DNA from 3 places in the Nocardioides sp. P86 genome. Region 3 is predicted to be linked to each of the others. Evidence: riboswitches for the same ligand, from Rfam matches in the RefSeq annotation. Region 3 holds a riboswitch; each other region holds the start of a gene.
What was found. A riboswitch is a leader RNA that binds a small molecule or an ion and turns the genes downstream of it on or off. The one in region 3 is predicted to bind thiamine pyrophosphate.
Positions count from the first base shown of each region.

Region 1: linked by a shared signal. The riboswitch ahead of M3673_RS07050 (thiamine ABC transporter substrate binding subunit) and the one ahead of M3673_RS04065 (FAD-dependent oxidoreductase) in region 3 are both predicted to bind thiamine pyrophosphate.
Region 2: linked by a shared signal. The riboswitch ahead of thiE (thiamine phosphate synthase) and the one ahead of M3673_RS04065 (FAD-dependent oxidoreductase) in region 3 are both predicted to bind thiamine pyrophosphate.

Region 1 is NZ_JAMAYE010000001.1:1,484,652-1,489,832, reverse strand. It holds gene M3673_RS07060 (GNAT family N-acetyltransferase) at 1-428, opposite strand, end outside; gene M3673_RS07055 (alpha/beta hydrolase) at 485-1,405, opposite strand; TPP riboswitch at 1,532-1,662, shown strand; gene M3673_RS07050 (thiamine ABC transporter substrate binding subunit) at 1,652-2,770, shown strand; gene M3673_RS07045 (iron ABC transporter permease) at 2,767-4,401, shown strand; gene M3673_RS07040 (ABC transporter ATP-binding protein) at 4,475-5,181, shown strand, end outside.
Region 2 is NZ_JAMAYE010000002.1:491,940-497,120, reverse strand. It holds gene thiD (bifunctional hydroxymethylpyrimidine kinase/phosphomethylpyrimidine kinase) at 1-573, opposite strand, end outside; gene thiE (thiamine phosphate synthase) at 570-1,298, opposite strand; TPP riboswitch at 1,289-1,384, opposite strand; gene M3673_RS09890 (FAD-binding oxidoreductase) at 1,453-2,829, shown strand; gene M3673_RS09885 (class I SAM-dependent methyltransferase) at 2,826-4,109, shown strand; gene M3673_RS09880 (siderophore-interacting protein) at 4,123-4,926, shown strand; gene era (GTPase Era) at 4,919-5,181, shown strand, end outside.
Region 3 is NZ_JAMAYE010000001.1:889,124-894,304, reverse strand. It holds gene M3673_RS04085 (hypothetical protein) at 1-218, opposite strand, end outside; gene M3673_RS04080 (DoxX family protein) at 346-798, shown strand; gene M3673_RS04075 (hypothetical protein) at 924-1,232, shown strand; gene M3673_RS04070 (fumarate hydratase) at 1,302-3,002, opposite strand; TPP riboswitch at 3,099-3,208, shown strand; gene M3673_RS04065 (FAD-dependent oxidoreductase) at 3,321-4,604, shown strand; gene thiS (sulfur carrier protein ThiS) at 4,601-4,801, shown strand; gene M3673_RS04055 (thiazole synthase) at 4,798-5,181, shown strand, end outside.

The DNA of each region.
Region 1 (5,181 bases), 600 kb from region 3:
ACGGCGAAGCCGAAGCCGGCGTACCAGCCCGCCAGCGGCGCCTGGGCGTCGAGCACGACGTCACGGCGCACCGCGCTCCCGGTCTCGGCCCCGGTCTCGCTCCCGGTCCCGGTCCCGTCGCACAGCGCTACGCACGCCTCCATCAGCGCACCGCTGAGTCCTCGCCCGCGCCCCGCGGGATGCAGCACGACCCGGCCGACGCGCCACGTGTCGCCGTCGTCGAGCACCCGGGCGTAGCCCAGCACCGGCACCTCGTCGGGTCGCTCGGGGTCGGGGAGCACGACGTGGCGGGTGCCGGGCTCGGTGTCTCGGCCGTCGAGGTCGGGGTAGGGGCAGGCCTGCTCGACCACGAAGACCTCCTGCCGCAGCCGCCACACGGCGTAGGCGACCGCCGGCGCGAGCCCCGCGAAGTCGCTCGACCACACCACCGGGCCGCCCGCCGGGCCGCCCGCCGAACCGCCCGCCGAACGGCTCACCGGGCCGCTCACCGGGCCGACCCCCGCAGGAAGGCCTCGACGGTGCGCCGGGCCCGACGTGCCTCGGGGATGAGCGGCAGGATCGGGTAGACGTGGATGAGGTCGGGCTCCTCGACGTAGGTGAGGTCCCACCCGGCCTCGGCGGCCCGCCGCGCCAGCAGCCGTACGCCGGGGACGAGCAGGTCGCGCGTGCCGCAGAGCACGAGCGCCGGCGGCAGGCCGGCGAGGTCGCCCAGCGCCGGGGAGACCTCGGGGCGGGCCAGGTCGTCGGGGGAGCCGGCCCACCACGCGGCGTAGGCGTGCAGCTTGGACTCGAAGAGCCACGGGTCGCGCGCCGCGAACCACCGGGTCGCGGGCGTGGAGGTGGTGAGGTCGACCCAGGGCGAGAGCAGCAGCAGCCGCTCCAGCGACCCCGCCGGGTCGAGACCGCGGTCGCGCACGCTCTGGGCCACGGCCAGCGCGATGCCGCCGCCGGCGGAGTCGCCGCCCAGCAGCACCGGGCCGTGGGCGCAGGCGCGCGCGACGACGTCGACGAGCCGGTCGTGGGAGTCGGCCCAGGTGCTGCCCGGGGCCAGCGGGTAGTCGGGCAGCACGACCCGCACCCCGAGCCGGCGGGCGAGCGCGGCGGCGTAGCGCACGTGGAAGGGGTCGATGCCGGCGATGTAGGCGCCGCCGTGCATCCACACCAGGGTCCGCTCGGGCTCGACCCCACGCGGGGCGAGCACGTGCACGTCGAAGCCGGCGGAGGAGTCGGTGACGAGGGTGAAGCGCCGCGCGAAGCCGGGCACCAGCCCCGTCGCCAGCCCGGGCGCGCGACGTGCCTGCCCCTCGAGCACGCGCTCGCGCTCCTCGGGCAGCGAGCTCAGCTCGCCGGCCCGGCGCAGTCGGGGGATGAGGGTCGCGAGGAGCTGGTGGCGGAGGCTCGGCACGCCGGAAGCCTCTCAGACCCCGCCAGCAGCGCCCACCGACCGGGCGCCGGGTGGCCACGGCCCGGCGCCCGACCGTGCCGGACCGGACGGCGACCCGCCGGCGACCTGCCGGCGACCTACACTGGCCGCAGAAGACAGGGGAGCACGACCGGCCACCGGTGGCGTGCTGAGAGTGCGGACGACGAGTCGCGTCGTACCGCAGACCCTCCGAACCTGCTCCGGCTAGCACCGGCGAAGGGAGGCCACATGAGGCGTGCGCGCGCACTCACCGTCCTGACCACCGCGGTGGTCCTCGGCCTCACCACGGCCTGCTCGCTGGTCGGCAGCGGCGACGACGACCCGACCGCCGCCGACACGGGCGGTGCGGGCTCCTCCACCGGCGCCGGCGGCACCGAGGGGGCCACCGGCGACGGCAGCGAGGTCGTGCTGGTCACCCACGAGTCGTTCGTCCTGCCCCAGAAGGTCGAGCGGGCCTTCGAGCAGCAGTCGGGCTACGACCTCGTGGTCCGCGCCTCCGGTGACGCCGGCAGCCTCACCAACAAGCTGGTCCTGACCAAGGACTCCCCGACCGGCGACGTGGCCTTCGGTGTCGACAACACCTTCGCCTCCCGCGCGCTGGAGGAGGGCGTCTTCGCCCCCTACGCCTTCGACGCCCCCGCCGGGGTCTCCGACTACGCCGTGCCCGGCGACGACGAGCAGGCCCTGACCGCCGTCGACAACGGCAACGTGTGCGTCAACGTCGACGAGACGTGGTTCGCCGAGCGCGACCTCGAGCCGCCGGCCTCGCTCGACGACCTCACCGACCCCGCCTACCGCGACCTGCTCGTCGTGCCCGGAGCCACGACCAGCTCCCCGGGCCTGGCCTTCCTGCTGGCCACGATCGCGGAGTACGGCGAGGACTGGCCCGACTACTGGGCCGACCTCATGGACAACGGCGCCAAGCTCGTCGACGGCTGGTCGGACGCCTACCAGACCGACTTCACCCAGGGCGGCGGCTCCGGCGACCGCCCGGTCGTGGTCTCCTACGACTCCTCCCCGGCCTTCACCCTCGCCGACGACGGCACCTCGACCACCCGGGCGCTGCTCGACACCTGCTTCCAGCAGGTCGAGTACGTCGGGGTCCTGGCGGGCGCGGAGAACGTGGCCGGGGCCGAGGCGCTGGTGCGCTTCATGACCGGGCCGGAGGTGCAGGCCGCGCTGCCGGAGTCGATGTACGTCTTCCCGGTCGTCGAGGGCACCGAGCTGCCGGCCGACTGGGCGCAGCACGCCGAGCGCCCCACCGACCCCTACGAGGTCGACCCCGCCGAGATCGCCACCGAGCGCGCCACGTGGCTGCAGGAGTGGACGGACGTCGTCACCCGGTGAGGCGTGGGCTGACCCTGGTGGCGCTCGCGGCGCTGCCGGTGGCGGTGCTGGCGGTCTTCTTCGTGCTGCCGGTGAGCGGCATGCTCGCGCGGGGCTTCGTCGTCGACGGCGTTGTCGACCCGGGCGCCGTGCTCGAGGTGCTGGGCCGCGAGCGGGTGCACCGGGTGCTGTGGTTCACCGTCTGGTCGGCGACGGTGGCCACGGCGCTGTCGGTGCTGCTGGGCCTGCCGGCCGCCTTCGCCCTGCACCGTCTCGACTTCCCGCTGCGCCGGGTGGTGCGGGCCGCGCTGCTCGTGCCCTTCGTGCTGCCCACCGTGGTCGTCGGCATCGGCTTCCGCCAGCTGCTGGGCGAGGCGGGCCCGCTGGCCTTCCTCGGCCTCGACGGCAGCCCGGTGGCGATCGTGGCGGGCCTGGTCTTCTTCAACGTCGCCGTGGTCATCCGCGGCGTGGGCGCGGCGTGGGAGTCGCTCGACCCGCGCCCGGGCGAGGCGGCCGCGGCGCTGGGTGCGAGCCCGCTGCAGGTGCTGCGCACCGTGACGCTGCCGGCGCTGCGCCCGGCGATCGTGTCGTCGGCCAGCGTGGTCTTCCTCTTCTGCGCCACCGCCTTCGGCGTCGTGCTGACCCTGGGCGGGCTCCGCTACTCCTCGGTGGAGACTGAGATCTACCTGCTCACCACCAACCTGCTCGACCTCCAGGCGGCCGCGGCCCTGTCGATCCTCCAGCTCGTGGCGGTCACCGCGCTGCTGCTGGTGGCCGCGCGGCTGCGGGCGGTGCCCGACCCGACGCTGGCGCGCGTCGTGCCCCGCCCGCGCCGCCCCCGCCGCGGCGACCTCCCCCAGCTGGGCGCCACCGCGCTGCTGCTCGTGGTGGTCGCCGCGCCCGTGGCGGTGCTGGTGAGCGGCTCGCTGCGCGTCGACGACGCCTGGAGCCTGGGCAACTACCGCGCCCTGCGCACCCCCGGCGAGGGCGGCGCCCTGCTGGTGCCGGTGACCGACGCGCTGCTCACCTCGCTGCGCACCGCGGTCGACGCGACCTGGATGTCGCTGACCCTGGGCCTGCTGGTGGCCGTCGTGGTCACACGGGGCTCCCGCGGGCGGGCCGAGCGGCGGGTGCGTGCGGCCCTCGACGGCTTCTTCATGCTGCCCCTGGGCGTCTCGGCGGTGACGCTCGGCTTCGGCTTCCTCATCACCCTCGACTCCCCGCCGCTCGACCTGCGCGACTCCCCGCTGCTGGTGCCGGTGGCCCAGGCGCTGGTGGCGCTGCCGCTGGTGGTGCGCACGATCGCCCCCGTGCTCGGCGGCGTCGACGACCGGCAGCGCCAGGCGGCCGCCTCGCTGGGCGCCGGGGCCTGGCGCACCGTGCTCACCGTCGACCTGCCGGTGGTGTGGCGCCCCCTGCTGGCCGCCGCCGGCTTCGCCTTCGCGGTGTCGCTGGGGGAGTTCGGGGCCACGTCCTTCCTCGCGCGCGAGGAGTCCCCGACCCTGCCGGTGGTCATCTACCGCCTCATCGGCAGCCCCGGGGCCATGAACTACGGCATGGCCCTGGCCGCCTCCGTGGTGCTGGCCGCGGCCACGGCCGGTGTGATGCTGGCCGTCGAGCGGCTGCGCGTGCCGTCGCTGGGGGCCCTGTGACCGGCCCTGTGACCGGCCCTGTGACCGGCCCCGTGACCAGCCCTGTGACCGGCCCGACGACAGGAGGAGCGCGATGCTCGCGCTGAGCGACGTCTCGGTGTCCTACGACGGCCGCCCGGCCGTGAGCGGGGTCGACCTCGACCTCCCCGACGGGCAGGTGCTCGCCGTGCTGGGACCCTCGGGGTGCGGCAAGTCGACGCTGCTGCGCGCGGTGGCCGGCCTCGAGCCCGCGACGGGCCGGATCGCGTGGGACGGCGACGACCTGGCCCGCGTGCCGACCCACAGGCGGGGCTTCGCGCTGATGTTCCAGGACGGGCAGCTCTTCGGCCACCTCACCGTCGGGCGCAACGTCGGCTACGCCCTGCGCCTGCGGCGCCGCTCGCGCTCCGGGGCCCGCGAGGAGGCCCGCCGCGTCGAGGAGCTGCTCGAGCTGGTCGGGCTCACCGGCTACGCCGACCGGCTGCCCGGCACGCTGTCGGGCGGGGAGCGCCAGCGGGTGGCGCTGGCCCGCTCGCTGGCCGTCGAGCCCCGGCTGCTGCTGCTCGACGAGCCGCTCTCGGCCCTCGACGCCGGGCTGCGCGAGCGGCTGGCCGTGGAGCTGCGCGACATCCTGCGCCGCGCCGGCACGACCGCGCTGATGGTGACCCATGACCACGAGGAGGCCTTCACCGTGGCCGACCGGCTCGCGGTGATGCGGGCGGGGCGCCTGGTGCAGCACGGCGACATCGGGGAGGTGTGGCGCCACCCCGTCGACGAGGCCACCGCCCTCTTCCTGGGCTA
Region 2 (5,181 bases), on a different contig from region 3:
CAGCACGACCGCGCCGGTGCGCGCCGACAGCTCGGCCGCCTGCGAGAGCGCTCCCGACCAGTCGGGTGCCGCGGGCCGGTCGACCAGCACCGCCAGCTCGGCGAGGTTGGGCGTCAGCAGGTCGGCGCCGGCGCACAGGTCGCGCACCGCGGCCTCGGCGTCGGCGTCGAGGAGGCGGTGGCCGCTGGTGGAGACCATCACGGGGTCGAGCACCACCAGCGGCGGCGCCGTCCGCCCGAGCCACGCCGCGACCTCGCCGACCACGTCGGCGCGGGCCAGCATGCCGACCTTGACCGCGTCGACGGCGATGTCGTCGGAGACGGCGTCGAGCTGGGCGCGCAGGAAGGACGACGGCGGCACGTGCACGGCGCGCACCCCCTGGGTGTTCTGGGCCGTGAGGGCGCTGAGGGCGGCCATGCCGTAGCCGCCGTGGGCGGCGATGCTCTTGAGGTCGGCCTGCACGCCGGCGCCGCCGCTGGGGTCGCTCCCGGCGATGCTGAGCACGCGGGGCAGGTCCCTGGCGCGCAGGTCCGGTCGTGCCCGGCGCCCCGCGGTGGTGACGGGGCGGCTCACCGGGCGGCTCCCGGGGCGCCCCAGGCGGTGACGAGGGCCGCGGCGGCGCGGCGCGGGTCGGGGGCGGCGCAGACGGCCGCGACGACGGCGGCCCCCGCCGCGCCCGCACCCCGCACCGCGGCGAGGTCGCCCGCGACGATGCCACCGATCGCCACGCAGGGCAGCCGCCCGGCAGCGGCCACGACGGCGGCGAGGCCGGCCGCGCCGGTCACCGGCGGATGGTCGGCCTTGGTGGTGCTCGCGCGGTAGGCGCCGACCCCGAGGTAGTCGACCGTGCCGGGCGGCAGGTCGCCTGCGCGGGCGGCCAGCGCCGGGGTGGGGGTGGTCAGCCCGACCAGCGCGTCGGGGCCGACGAGGCGGCGTACGAGGGCGACGGGCAGGTCGCGCCGGCCCACGTGCACGCCGTCGACCGCGAGGCCGCGGGCCCGCGCGGCGAGCAGCACGTCGACGCGGTCGTCGACCACCAGGCGCGCCCGGTCGCGGCACAGCTCGGCCACCTCGCCCAGCAGCTCGAGCACCTCGCCGTCCGGCTCGGTCTTGGCGCGCAGCTGCACCCAGCGCACCCCGCCGTCGAGGGCGGCAGCCACCGTGGCCACCACGCCCCGCGGCCGGCAGGCACGGGTGTCGGCGACCAGCAGGACGCCGCCGGGGCGCCACCGGGCGGGGTCGGGCCGGATCGGGTCGGGCCGGATCGGGTCAGGCTGGATCGGGCGTGGCTGGTCCACGGCGACATCCCTTCGCTAGTGCGAGCTAGATCAGGTTCGACGGGTCTGCTCTCAGCCCGCGTCGGCGGGCACCCCGTGTCGTCCGCCACCGTACGACGGGAGGCGACACGGACCCGACTCCCGGGCGACACGACCCGGGAGTAACGTGCGGCGGGTGGCTGAGAGCGGTGCTTGGAGACAGCATGAGGAGGCGGTCGCCCGCCTGCTGACGTCGTACGCGGACCTGGCGCCCGCCGCCCCCGTGCGACTGGCCAAGCGCACCTCCAACCTGTTCCGGCCCCGCACCGCGACCACGTCGCCGGGCCTCGACGTGTCGGGCCTGACCGGCGTGATCGAGGTCGACCCCGGGCGGCGCACCGCCGAGGTGCAGGGCATGTGCACCTACGAGGACCTCGTGGCGGCCACGCTGGCCCACGGGCTCGTGCCCGAGGTGGTGCCGCAGCTGCGCACCATCACCCTCGGTGGCGCGGTCACCGGGCTGGGCGTGGAGTCGACGAGCTTCCGCCACGGGCTGCCCCACGAGTCGGTGCTGGAGATGGACGTGCTCACCGGCGCCGGCGAGATCGTCACGACCCGACCCGGCGAGGACCTCTTCGACACCTTCCCCAACTCCTACGGCTCGCTGGGCTACGCCACGCGGCTGCGGATCTCGCTGGTCGCGGTGCCGTCCTTCGTGGCCCTGCGCCACGTGCGCTTCGCCGACGCGAAGGAGCTGGCGGCGGGGATCGCGGCCGTGGTCGGGTCGGGGGAGCACGACGGGGTGCGGGTCGACGGTCTCGACGGCGTCGCGTTCTCCCCCGACGAGCTCTACCTCACGCTGGCCACCTTCACCGACCGACCCGGCGGGCCGGCGTCGGACTACACCGGCCAGCAGGTCTTCTACCGCTCCCTGCAGCAGCGCGAGCACGACGTGCTGACGACCGAGGACTACCTCTGGCGCTGGGACACCGACTGGTTCTGGTGCTCGGGGGCCTTCGGGGTGCAGCGCCCCGTCGTACGACGCCTGTGGCCGCGGCGCTGGCGTCGCTCCGACGTCTACCACCGCCTCGTCGGCCTCGACCAGCGCCTCGGCCTGGTCGACCGCCTCGACGCCCGCGCGGGCCGACCGCGGCGCGAGCGGGTGGTGCAGGACGTCGAGGTGCCCGTCGAGCGGCTGCCCGACTTCCTGGCGTGGTTCGACGACGAGGTCGGCATGCGCCCGGTGTGGCTGTGCCCGCTGGTCTCCCGCGGCACCAGCGGCGGCGGGCGCTGGCCCACCTACCCCCTCGAGCCCGGCGAGACCTACGTCAACGTCGGCTTCTGGGGCACCGTGCACGTCGGCGACGACGCCGACGACGGCCCGACCAACCGCGCCATCGAGGCCGAGGTGCACCGCCTCGGCGGGCACAAGTCCCTCTACTCCGAGGCCTTCTACGACCGCGAGACCTTCGACCGGCTCTACGACGGGGCGCACCTGGCCGCCGTCAAGGCCCGCGTCGACCCCGACGACAGACTCACCCACCTCTACGACAAGGCGGTGCGCAGGCAGTGACCGGCTCCACGACATCCACCCTCACCATCGGCCAGGCGGTCGAGACCCTGCTGCGCGACGGCATGCCGGTGCGGTTCCGGGCCTACGACGGCTCCGTCGCGGGCCCGCCCGACGCCGAGCTCGGCCTCGAGCTGCGCACCCCGCGCGGGCTGTCGTACCTGCTCACCGCGCCCGGCGACCTCGGCATGGCGCGCGCCTACGTCTCCGGCGACCTGGTCGTGCACGGCGTGCACCCCGGCGACCCCTACGCCGTCATGCGGCTCCTGCAGAACCACCTGCGCTTCCGCAAGCCCACCCCCGGCGAGCTCGTGACCCTCGTGCGCGGGCTCGGCCTGGGCCACCTCAAGCCGCCGCCGCCCCCGCCGCAGGAGCACCTGCCGCGCTGGCGGCGCGCCGTGGAGGGCCTGCGCCACTCGCTGACGCGCGACGCCGAGGTCATCAGCCACCACTATGACGTCTCCAACGCCTTCTACCGCCACGTGCTGGGCCCCTCGATGGCCTACACCTGCGCCGTCTACCCCGACGCCGACGCCTCGCTGGAGGAGGCGCAGGCCGAGAAGTTCGACCTCGTGTGCCGCAAGCTCGACCTCAGGCCGGGACAGCGCCTGCTCGACGTGGGCTGCGGCTGGGGAGGCATGGTGCGCCACGCCGCCCGGGAGTACGGCGTGAAGGCGCTCGGTGTGACGCTGTCGCGCGAGCAGGCGTCGTGGGCCAAGGAGGCCATCGACCGCGACGGCCTGGGCGACCTCGCCGAGGTGCGCCACAGCGACTACCGCGAGGTGCTCGAGACCGACTTCGACGCGGTCAGCTCGATCGGGCTGCTCGAGCACGTCGGCGTGCGCAACTACCCGGCGTACTTCTCCTTCCTGCGCGAGCGGCTGCGCCCCGAGGGCCGGCTGCTCAACCACTGCATCACCCGCCACGACAACGCGGTCACCGAGACCGGGGCGTTCATCGACCGCTACGTCTTCCCCGACGGCGAGCTGACCGGGTCGGGCACGATCATCGCCACCGCCCAGGACGCGGGGCTGGAGGTCGTGCACGAGGAGAACCTGCGCCGCCACTACGCGATGACCCTGCGCGACTGGTGCGCCAACCTCGTCGAGCACTGGGACGAGTGCGTGGCCGAGGTCGGCGAGGGCACGGCCCGGGTGTGGGGGCTCTACATGGCCGGCTCGCGGCTCGGCTTCGAGCGCAACGAGATCCAGCTGCACCAGGTGCTGGCGGTGCGCACCGGCGAGGACGGCTCCGACGGATTGCCGCTGCGGCCCACCTGGTGACTAACCTCGTCCGGTGAGCACCCGCGCCCAGCAGTACGCCGCCGTGGTGCTGCGTCGCGAGCAGCGCAGCGACCACCTCGTGCGCCTGGTCCTCGGCGGGCCCGGTCTGGCCGGGTTCGTCTCGACCGGCGTGCCCGACGAGTGGGTGGGCCTCGTGGTGCCGGGCCAGTTCCAGAGCCGCTACTACACGGTGCGCTCCTGGGACGGCACCGAGCTCGTGCTCGACGTCGTCGTGCACGACGTCGGCCTGGTCACCGAGTGGGCGGCACGGCCGGCCGAGGAGCTGGTGGGGGAGACCGTGACGGTCACCGAGCCCAAGGGCTCCTTCGCCATGCCGGCGGGAGCGGCCTGGCTGATGCTGGTCGGCGACCTCACCGCCCTGCCGGCCATGGCCCGCATCGCCCAGACGACCACCCGGGCCGACGGCGCGAGGGCCGCGGTGCCGACCCGGATCTGGGTCGAGGTGCCCGAGGTGCCGACCGGCTACCTGCCCGAGGGCCTCGACGTGACCTGGCTGCCGCAGCCCGGCGAGGGCCGCTCCCGGCTGGCCGAGGTCGTCGAGGAGCTGGACTGGCCCGCCGACGAGGGATACTTCTGGATGGCGGGGGAGTCCTCGCAGATGCGGGCGATCCGCAAGCACCTGATGCGCGAGCGGTCGCTGCCCAGCACGGCCTACGACGTGATGGGCTACTGGCGCGGAGGCGCCACCCGTCAGCCACGCGCGGTCGACCCCGGCCCCATCTGGCGGGCCGGCAAGGCAGCGGGCAAGACCGACGAGCAGATCTGGGCCGACTACGACGAGGCGCGACATGAGTGAGACCCCCACGACCCCCGGCAGCAGGTCGGGCCGCACGTCCGGCGAGCGCCTCGACGACCACCGCGCGGGTGGCGGTGCCGACGGGAGCGCCGGCTTCCGCAGCGGCTTCGCCTCCTTCGTGGGTCGCCCCAACGCCGGCAAGTCCACGCTGACCAACGCGCTGGTCGGCTCGAAGGTGGTCATCACCTCCTCCAAGCCCCAGACCACCCGCACGGTGGTCCGCGGCATCGTGCACCGCCCCGACTCCCAGCTCGT
Region 3 (5,181 bases):
CGGGCCAGCGCCCGCTCGGTGTGCACCTCCACGGTGTCCATGACGAAGACGCCGTTGGCGCGCAGCTCCAGCGCGCGCGAGCCGTCGTCGCCGCGGCGCTCGCGCAGCACCAGCTCGCCGCGCGCGCTCTCGGCGCGGGCGACCTCGACGTGGTGGACCTCGACGTGGTGGACCTCGACGGGACCGGCTCCGGGCTGCACCCCGTCATCCTCGCCCATCGCGGGACGCGACGTCACCCGGGCGTCACACGGCCGTCACGCGGGGCTCAGGTCACTCTCAGTCGGGCTCCCTACGGTGGTGGAAACGTCAACTACCGACCCCCGCCCCCCCCCTGGAGGAACCCCCGTGTCGACCGTTCTCGGGAACCGTCTGCCCCCCGCCGCGCAGGACGTCGTGCTCCTGCTCGCCCGCCTGCTGCTCGGCGCCGTGCTGATCGCCCACGGCTGGCAGAAGCTCGTCGACCAGGGCGTGGGCGCCACGGCCGACGGCTTCGCCCAGCTGGACATCCCCGCCCCCACGGCCGCGGCCGTCTTCGCGGTCGTGGCCGAGCTCGGCGGCGGCGTCCTGCTCGTGCTCGGGCTGCTCACGCCGGTCGCCGGCCTGCTGGTGGCGGCCACGATGGCCGGCGCGTGGTGGTTCGTGCACCGCGGCAGCGGTCTCTTCGCCGCCGAGGGCGGCTGGGAGCTCGTGGCCGCGCTGGGGCTCGGCGCGCTCGTGCTCGGCGTCGTGCCGGGGCGCCTCGCCCTCGACCACGTGCTCGCCGGCCGGGGAGCGCGCCGCGAGCCCGTCGCGGCCTGACCGGCCCACCCGGCCCGCCCACCCTTTGGGACCGGATCGGCCCCGGGACCCCCGGTGGGCTCGGGGCCGGGCCGGCGGCGCAGTACGTTCGAGACGGTCGGACCCGCCGACCGCGAGGAGGACCGATGAGCGACCACGAGGCCGGCACCGGCCAGGGATCCCAGCACGCGACGCCGAAGCCCGACGCCGCCGGCTCGAAGCTCTACACCGAGCACGACCCGGAGCGCGCCGCGGAGAAGGACAACGCCCACGAGCGCCCCGGTCCCGGCGACCAGGACGGCCAGCTCTCCGAGGTCGGCAACCTCGAGGACGCGGGCGACCCGATCATGCCCGACCAGGCCGTCGCCGGCGCCCCCGACGCCGAGAGCGGATCCGTCGACGAGGGTCCTGCGGGGCCCAACGCCAACCCCAACGCCGGCGCCCGACGTACCTGACCGGACCCTGCGACGCACGACGCCCCCGCACCGGACCGGTGCGGGGGCGTCGTGCGTCGCGGGGTCGGGCTACTCCTGCGAGCGCACCCGCAGGCCGGCGCCCAGGGCGCTCAGCGGCACGGTGACGGCGCCGGAGGGGTCGGTGAAGAAGTCGTTGCCCTTGTCGTCGACGACGATGAAGGCCGGGAAGTCCTCGACCTCGATCTTCCACACCGCCTCCATGCCGAGCTCGGCGTACTCCAGCACCTCCACCGAGGTGATGCAGTCCTGGGCCAGCCGGGCGGCGGGTCCGCCGATGGAGCCGAGGTAGAAGCCGCCGTGGGCCTCGCACGACTCGGTGACCTGCTTCGAGCGGTTGCCCTTGGCCAGCATCACCTTCGAGCCGCCGGCGGCCTGGAAGGACCGCACGTAGGAGTCCATCCGCCCGGCGGTGGTGGGGCCGAAGGAGCCGGACGCCATGCCGTCGGGGGTCTTGGCCGGGCCGGCGTAGTAGACCGGGTGGTCCTGGAGGTACTGCGGCATCTCCTCGCCGGCGTCGAGGCGCTCCTGGATCTTGGCGTGCGCGATGTCGCGGGCGACCACCAGCGGGCCGGTGAGCGAGAGGCGGGTCTTGACCGGGTGGCGGGTGAGCTCGGCGAGGATCTCGTCCATCGGGCGGGTCAGGTCGATGCGCACGACGTCGCCGGCGCCGACGAGGTCCTGCACCTCCGGCTCGGGGAGGTACTGCGCGGGGTCGGTCTCCAGCTGCTCGAGGAAGACGCCCTCGGCGGTGATCTTGCCCAGCGCCTGGCGGTCGGCCGAGCAGGAGACGGCGATCGCGACCGGGCACGAGGCGCCGTGGCGCGGCAGGCGCACGACCCGCACGTCGTGGCAGAAGTACTTGCCGCCGAACTGCGCGCCGATCCCGAAGGACTGGGTCAGCTCGAAGACCTGCTCCTCCAGCTCGAGGTCGCGGAAGCCGTGGGCGCTCATCGAGCCCTCGGTGGGCAGGTTGTCGAGGTAGTGCGCCGAGGCGTACTTGGCGGTCTTGAGCGCGAACTCCGCGCTCGTGCCGCCGATGACCACGGCGAGGTGGTACGGCGGGCACGCGGCGGTGCCGAGGGAGCGGATCTTCTCGTCGAGGAACTCCAGCATCCGCTTCGGGTTGAGGATCGCCTTGGTCTCCTGGAAGAGGAACGACTTGTTGGCCGACCCACCGCCCTTGGCCATGAAGAGGAACTTGTACTCCGGCGAGCCGTCGGCGGCGGGCGTGGAGTAGAGCTCGATCTGGGCCGGCAGGTTGCTGCCGGTGTTCTTCTCCTCGTAGGTGGTCAGCGGGGCCAGCTGGGAGTAGCGCAGGTTGAGCCGGGTGTAGGCGTCGAAGACGCCCCGGCTGATGGCCTCGCCGTCGTCGGCGCCGGTGAGCACGCCCTCGGACTTCTTGCCCATGACGATGGCGGTGCCGGTGTCCTGGCACATCGGCAGGACGCCGCCGGCGGAGATGTTGACGTTCTTGAGCAGGTCGAGCGCCACGAAGCGGTCGTTGCCGGAGGCCTCGGGGTCGTCGATGATCTTCCGCAGCTGGGCCAGGTGGGCCGGGCGCAGGTAGTGGCTGATGTCGTGCATCGCCTCGGCGGTCAGCCGCCGGATCGCCTCCGGCTCGACCTGGAGGAAGGTGCGCCCGCCGGCCTCGAAGGTGGAGACCCCCTCGTCGGTCACCAACCGGTAGGGCGTGTCGTCCTTGCCGGTGGGGAGGAGGTCGGAGTACCGGAAGTCGGGTTCGCTGGCCACGGGCCGCAAGGCTACGCCTGGGCGCGCCCCCGTGGGGCAGGACCCCGCTCCGCGGTCGACCCCTGGAAGGCGCCCGGAGCGGCTGCTACGGTCGACGGCGTCCACCACGGGAGCTCGCGGCAGCGAGCTGAGAGGGAGCTGAGCCGCTCCGACCGTCGAACCTGATCCGGGTCATGCCGGCGAAGGAAGCGAGGAGCAGCTGTGCTGTCGTCACGTCCCACCACCCGTCGTCCGAGCCCGCCGTCGAGCGCTCCGTCGAGTCCCCCGACGAGGGGGTGCGCCGGGGCTCCGCCCCGCTCGGCCCGGAGGGGCTGACCCGTGCGCGTGCGGGTGCTCGGCGCGGGGGTCGTCGGCCTGGCCTGCGCCGACGAGCTGGTGCGGCGCGGCCACGAGGTCGAGGTCGTCGACCCGGCCCCCGGTGGCGGTGCGTCCTACGCCGCCGCGGGGATGCTCGCGCCCACCGCCGAGGTGTGGCACGGCGAGGAGGCGCTGCTCGACCTGGGCCTGCGCAGCCTCGCGCTGTGGCCGGCCGCCGCCCGCCGCTGGGGCGTCGCGCTGCGCCCGGGCGGCACGCTCCTCGTCGGTCGTGACGACGCCGACCTCCAGCTGGTCGAGCGCCAGGCCGCGCTGCTGGCCCGCCTGGGCCGGCCCGTCGACGTCGTGGGCGGACGGGCCGCCCGCAGCCTCGAGCCGCGCCTCGGCGCCGGCGTCGCCGGAGCCGCCCTGCTGCCCGACGAGGGCAGCGTCGCCCCGCGCGAGGTCGTGGCCGCCCTGCTCGACCGGCACCGCGCCCGGCTCCTCCCGGCCCCGTCGGGGGCTCCGGTCGACCGCACGGTGGTCGCGACCGGGATCGCCGCGACCGGACTGGTGCGCGGCGTGCGCGGGGAGATCCTGCGGCTGCGCAGCGACGACCCGCCCGAGCGCACGGTGCGCGGGTGGGTCCACGGCGCGCCCGTCTACGTCGTGCCCCGCGCCGACGGCGAGGTGGTCGTCGGCGCGACCAGCGAGGAGCACGACGCGCCCCCGGTGGTCACCGCCGGCGGGGTGCGCCGCCTGCTCGAGGCCGCCTGCCGGCTGCTGCCCGGGCTCGACCGCGCCGAGCTGCTCGAGGCGACCGCCCGCGACCGTCCGGCCACGGCCGACAACCTGCCGCTCGTGGGGCCGGCCGGGCCGCGCTGGTCCGCGGGTCGGGCCGACGGCGGCCACGACACGGGCACCGGCGGGCGCGAGACGCCGGGAGCCCGCGACACGGGCACCGACAGCGACACGGGCACCGACGGCGACACGGGCACCGACGGCGACACCGTGCTGGCCGTCGGTCTCTTCCGCCACGGCGTGCTGCTCGCCCCGCTCGTGGCCGCGCTGGTGGCCGACCACCTCGACCACGGCCACGTCGAGCCCGCCCTCGACCCACGCCGCCTCGACCCGCGCCGCCTCGATCCGCGCCGCCTCGATCCGCGCCGCCTCGATCCGCGCCGCCTCGATCCGCGCCGCCTCGATCCGCGCCGCCTCGATCCGCGCCGCCTCGATCCGCCGCCCGCGCCACCGCACCGCCACCCGACCGCCCCAGCACACCCCCACCCGGCCGGAGACCGCCCATGACCCACGTCGTGCTCAACGGCGAGGCGCGCAGCCTCGACGACACCACCACGCTGGCCGAGCTGCTGGCCCCCACCGGCGCCGGGCGCGGCTGCGCGGTCGCCCTCAACGGCGTCGTCGTGCCCCGTGCGCAGCTGGCGGACCGGCGCCTCGCCGACGGCGACGTGGTCGAGGTCGTGACGGCGGTGCAGGGCGGATGAGCGCCGACGACGACCTCGTGGTCGGTGGCGTCGCGCTCGCCTCCCGGCTCCTGCTCGGCACCGGCGGTCTGCCCTCGGTGGCGTTGCTGCCCGCCGTGCTGGCGGCCGCCCGCCCCGGCCTGGTCACGGTGAGCATGCGGCGCACCGGCGCCCGGGGCCCCGGCGGGGTGCTTGACGTGCTCGACCGCGCCGGCGTGCGGGTGCTGCCCAACACCGCCGGCTGCACCACCGCCCGCGAGGCCGTGCTCACCGCGGAGCTGGCCCGCGAGGCGCTCGGCACCGACTGGGTCAAGCTCGAGGTCGTCGGCGACGAGGTCACGCTGATGCCCGACCCCGTCGAGCTGCTCGAGGCCGCCGGGACGCTGGTGCGCTCCGGCTTC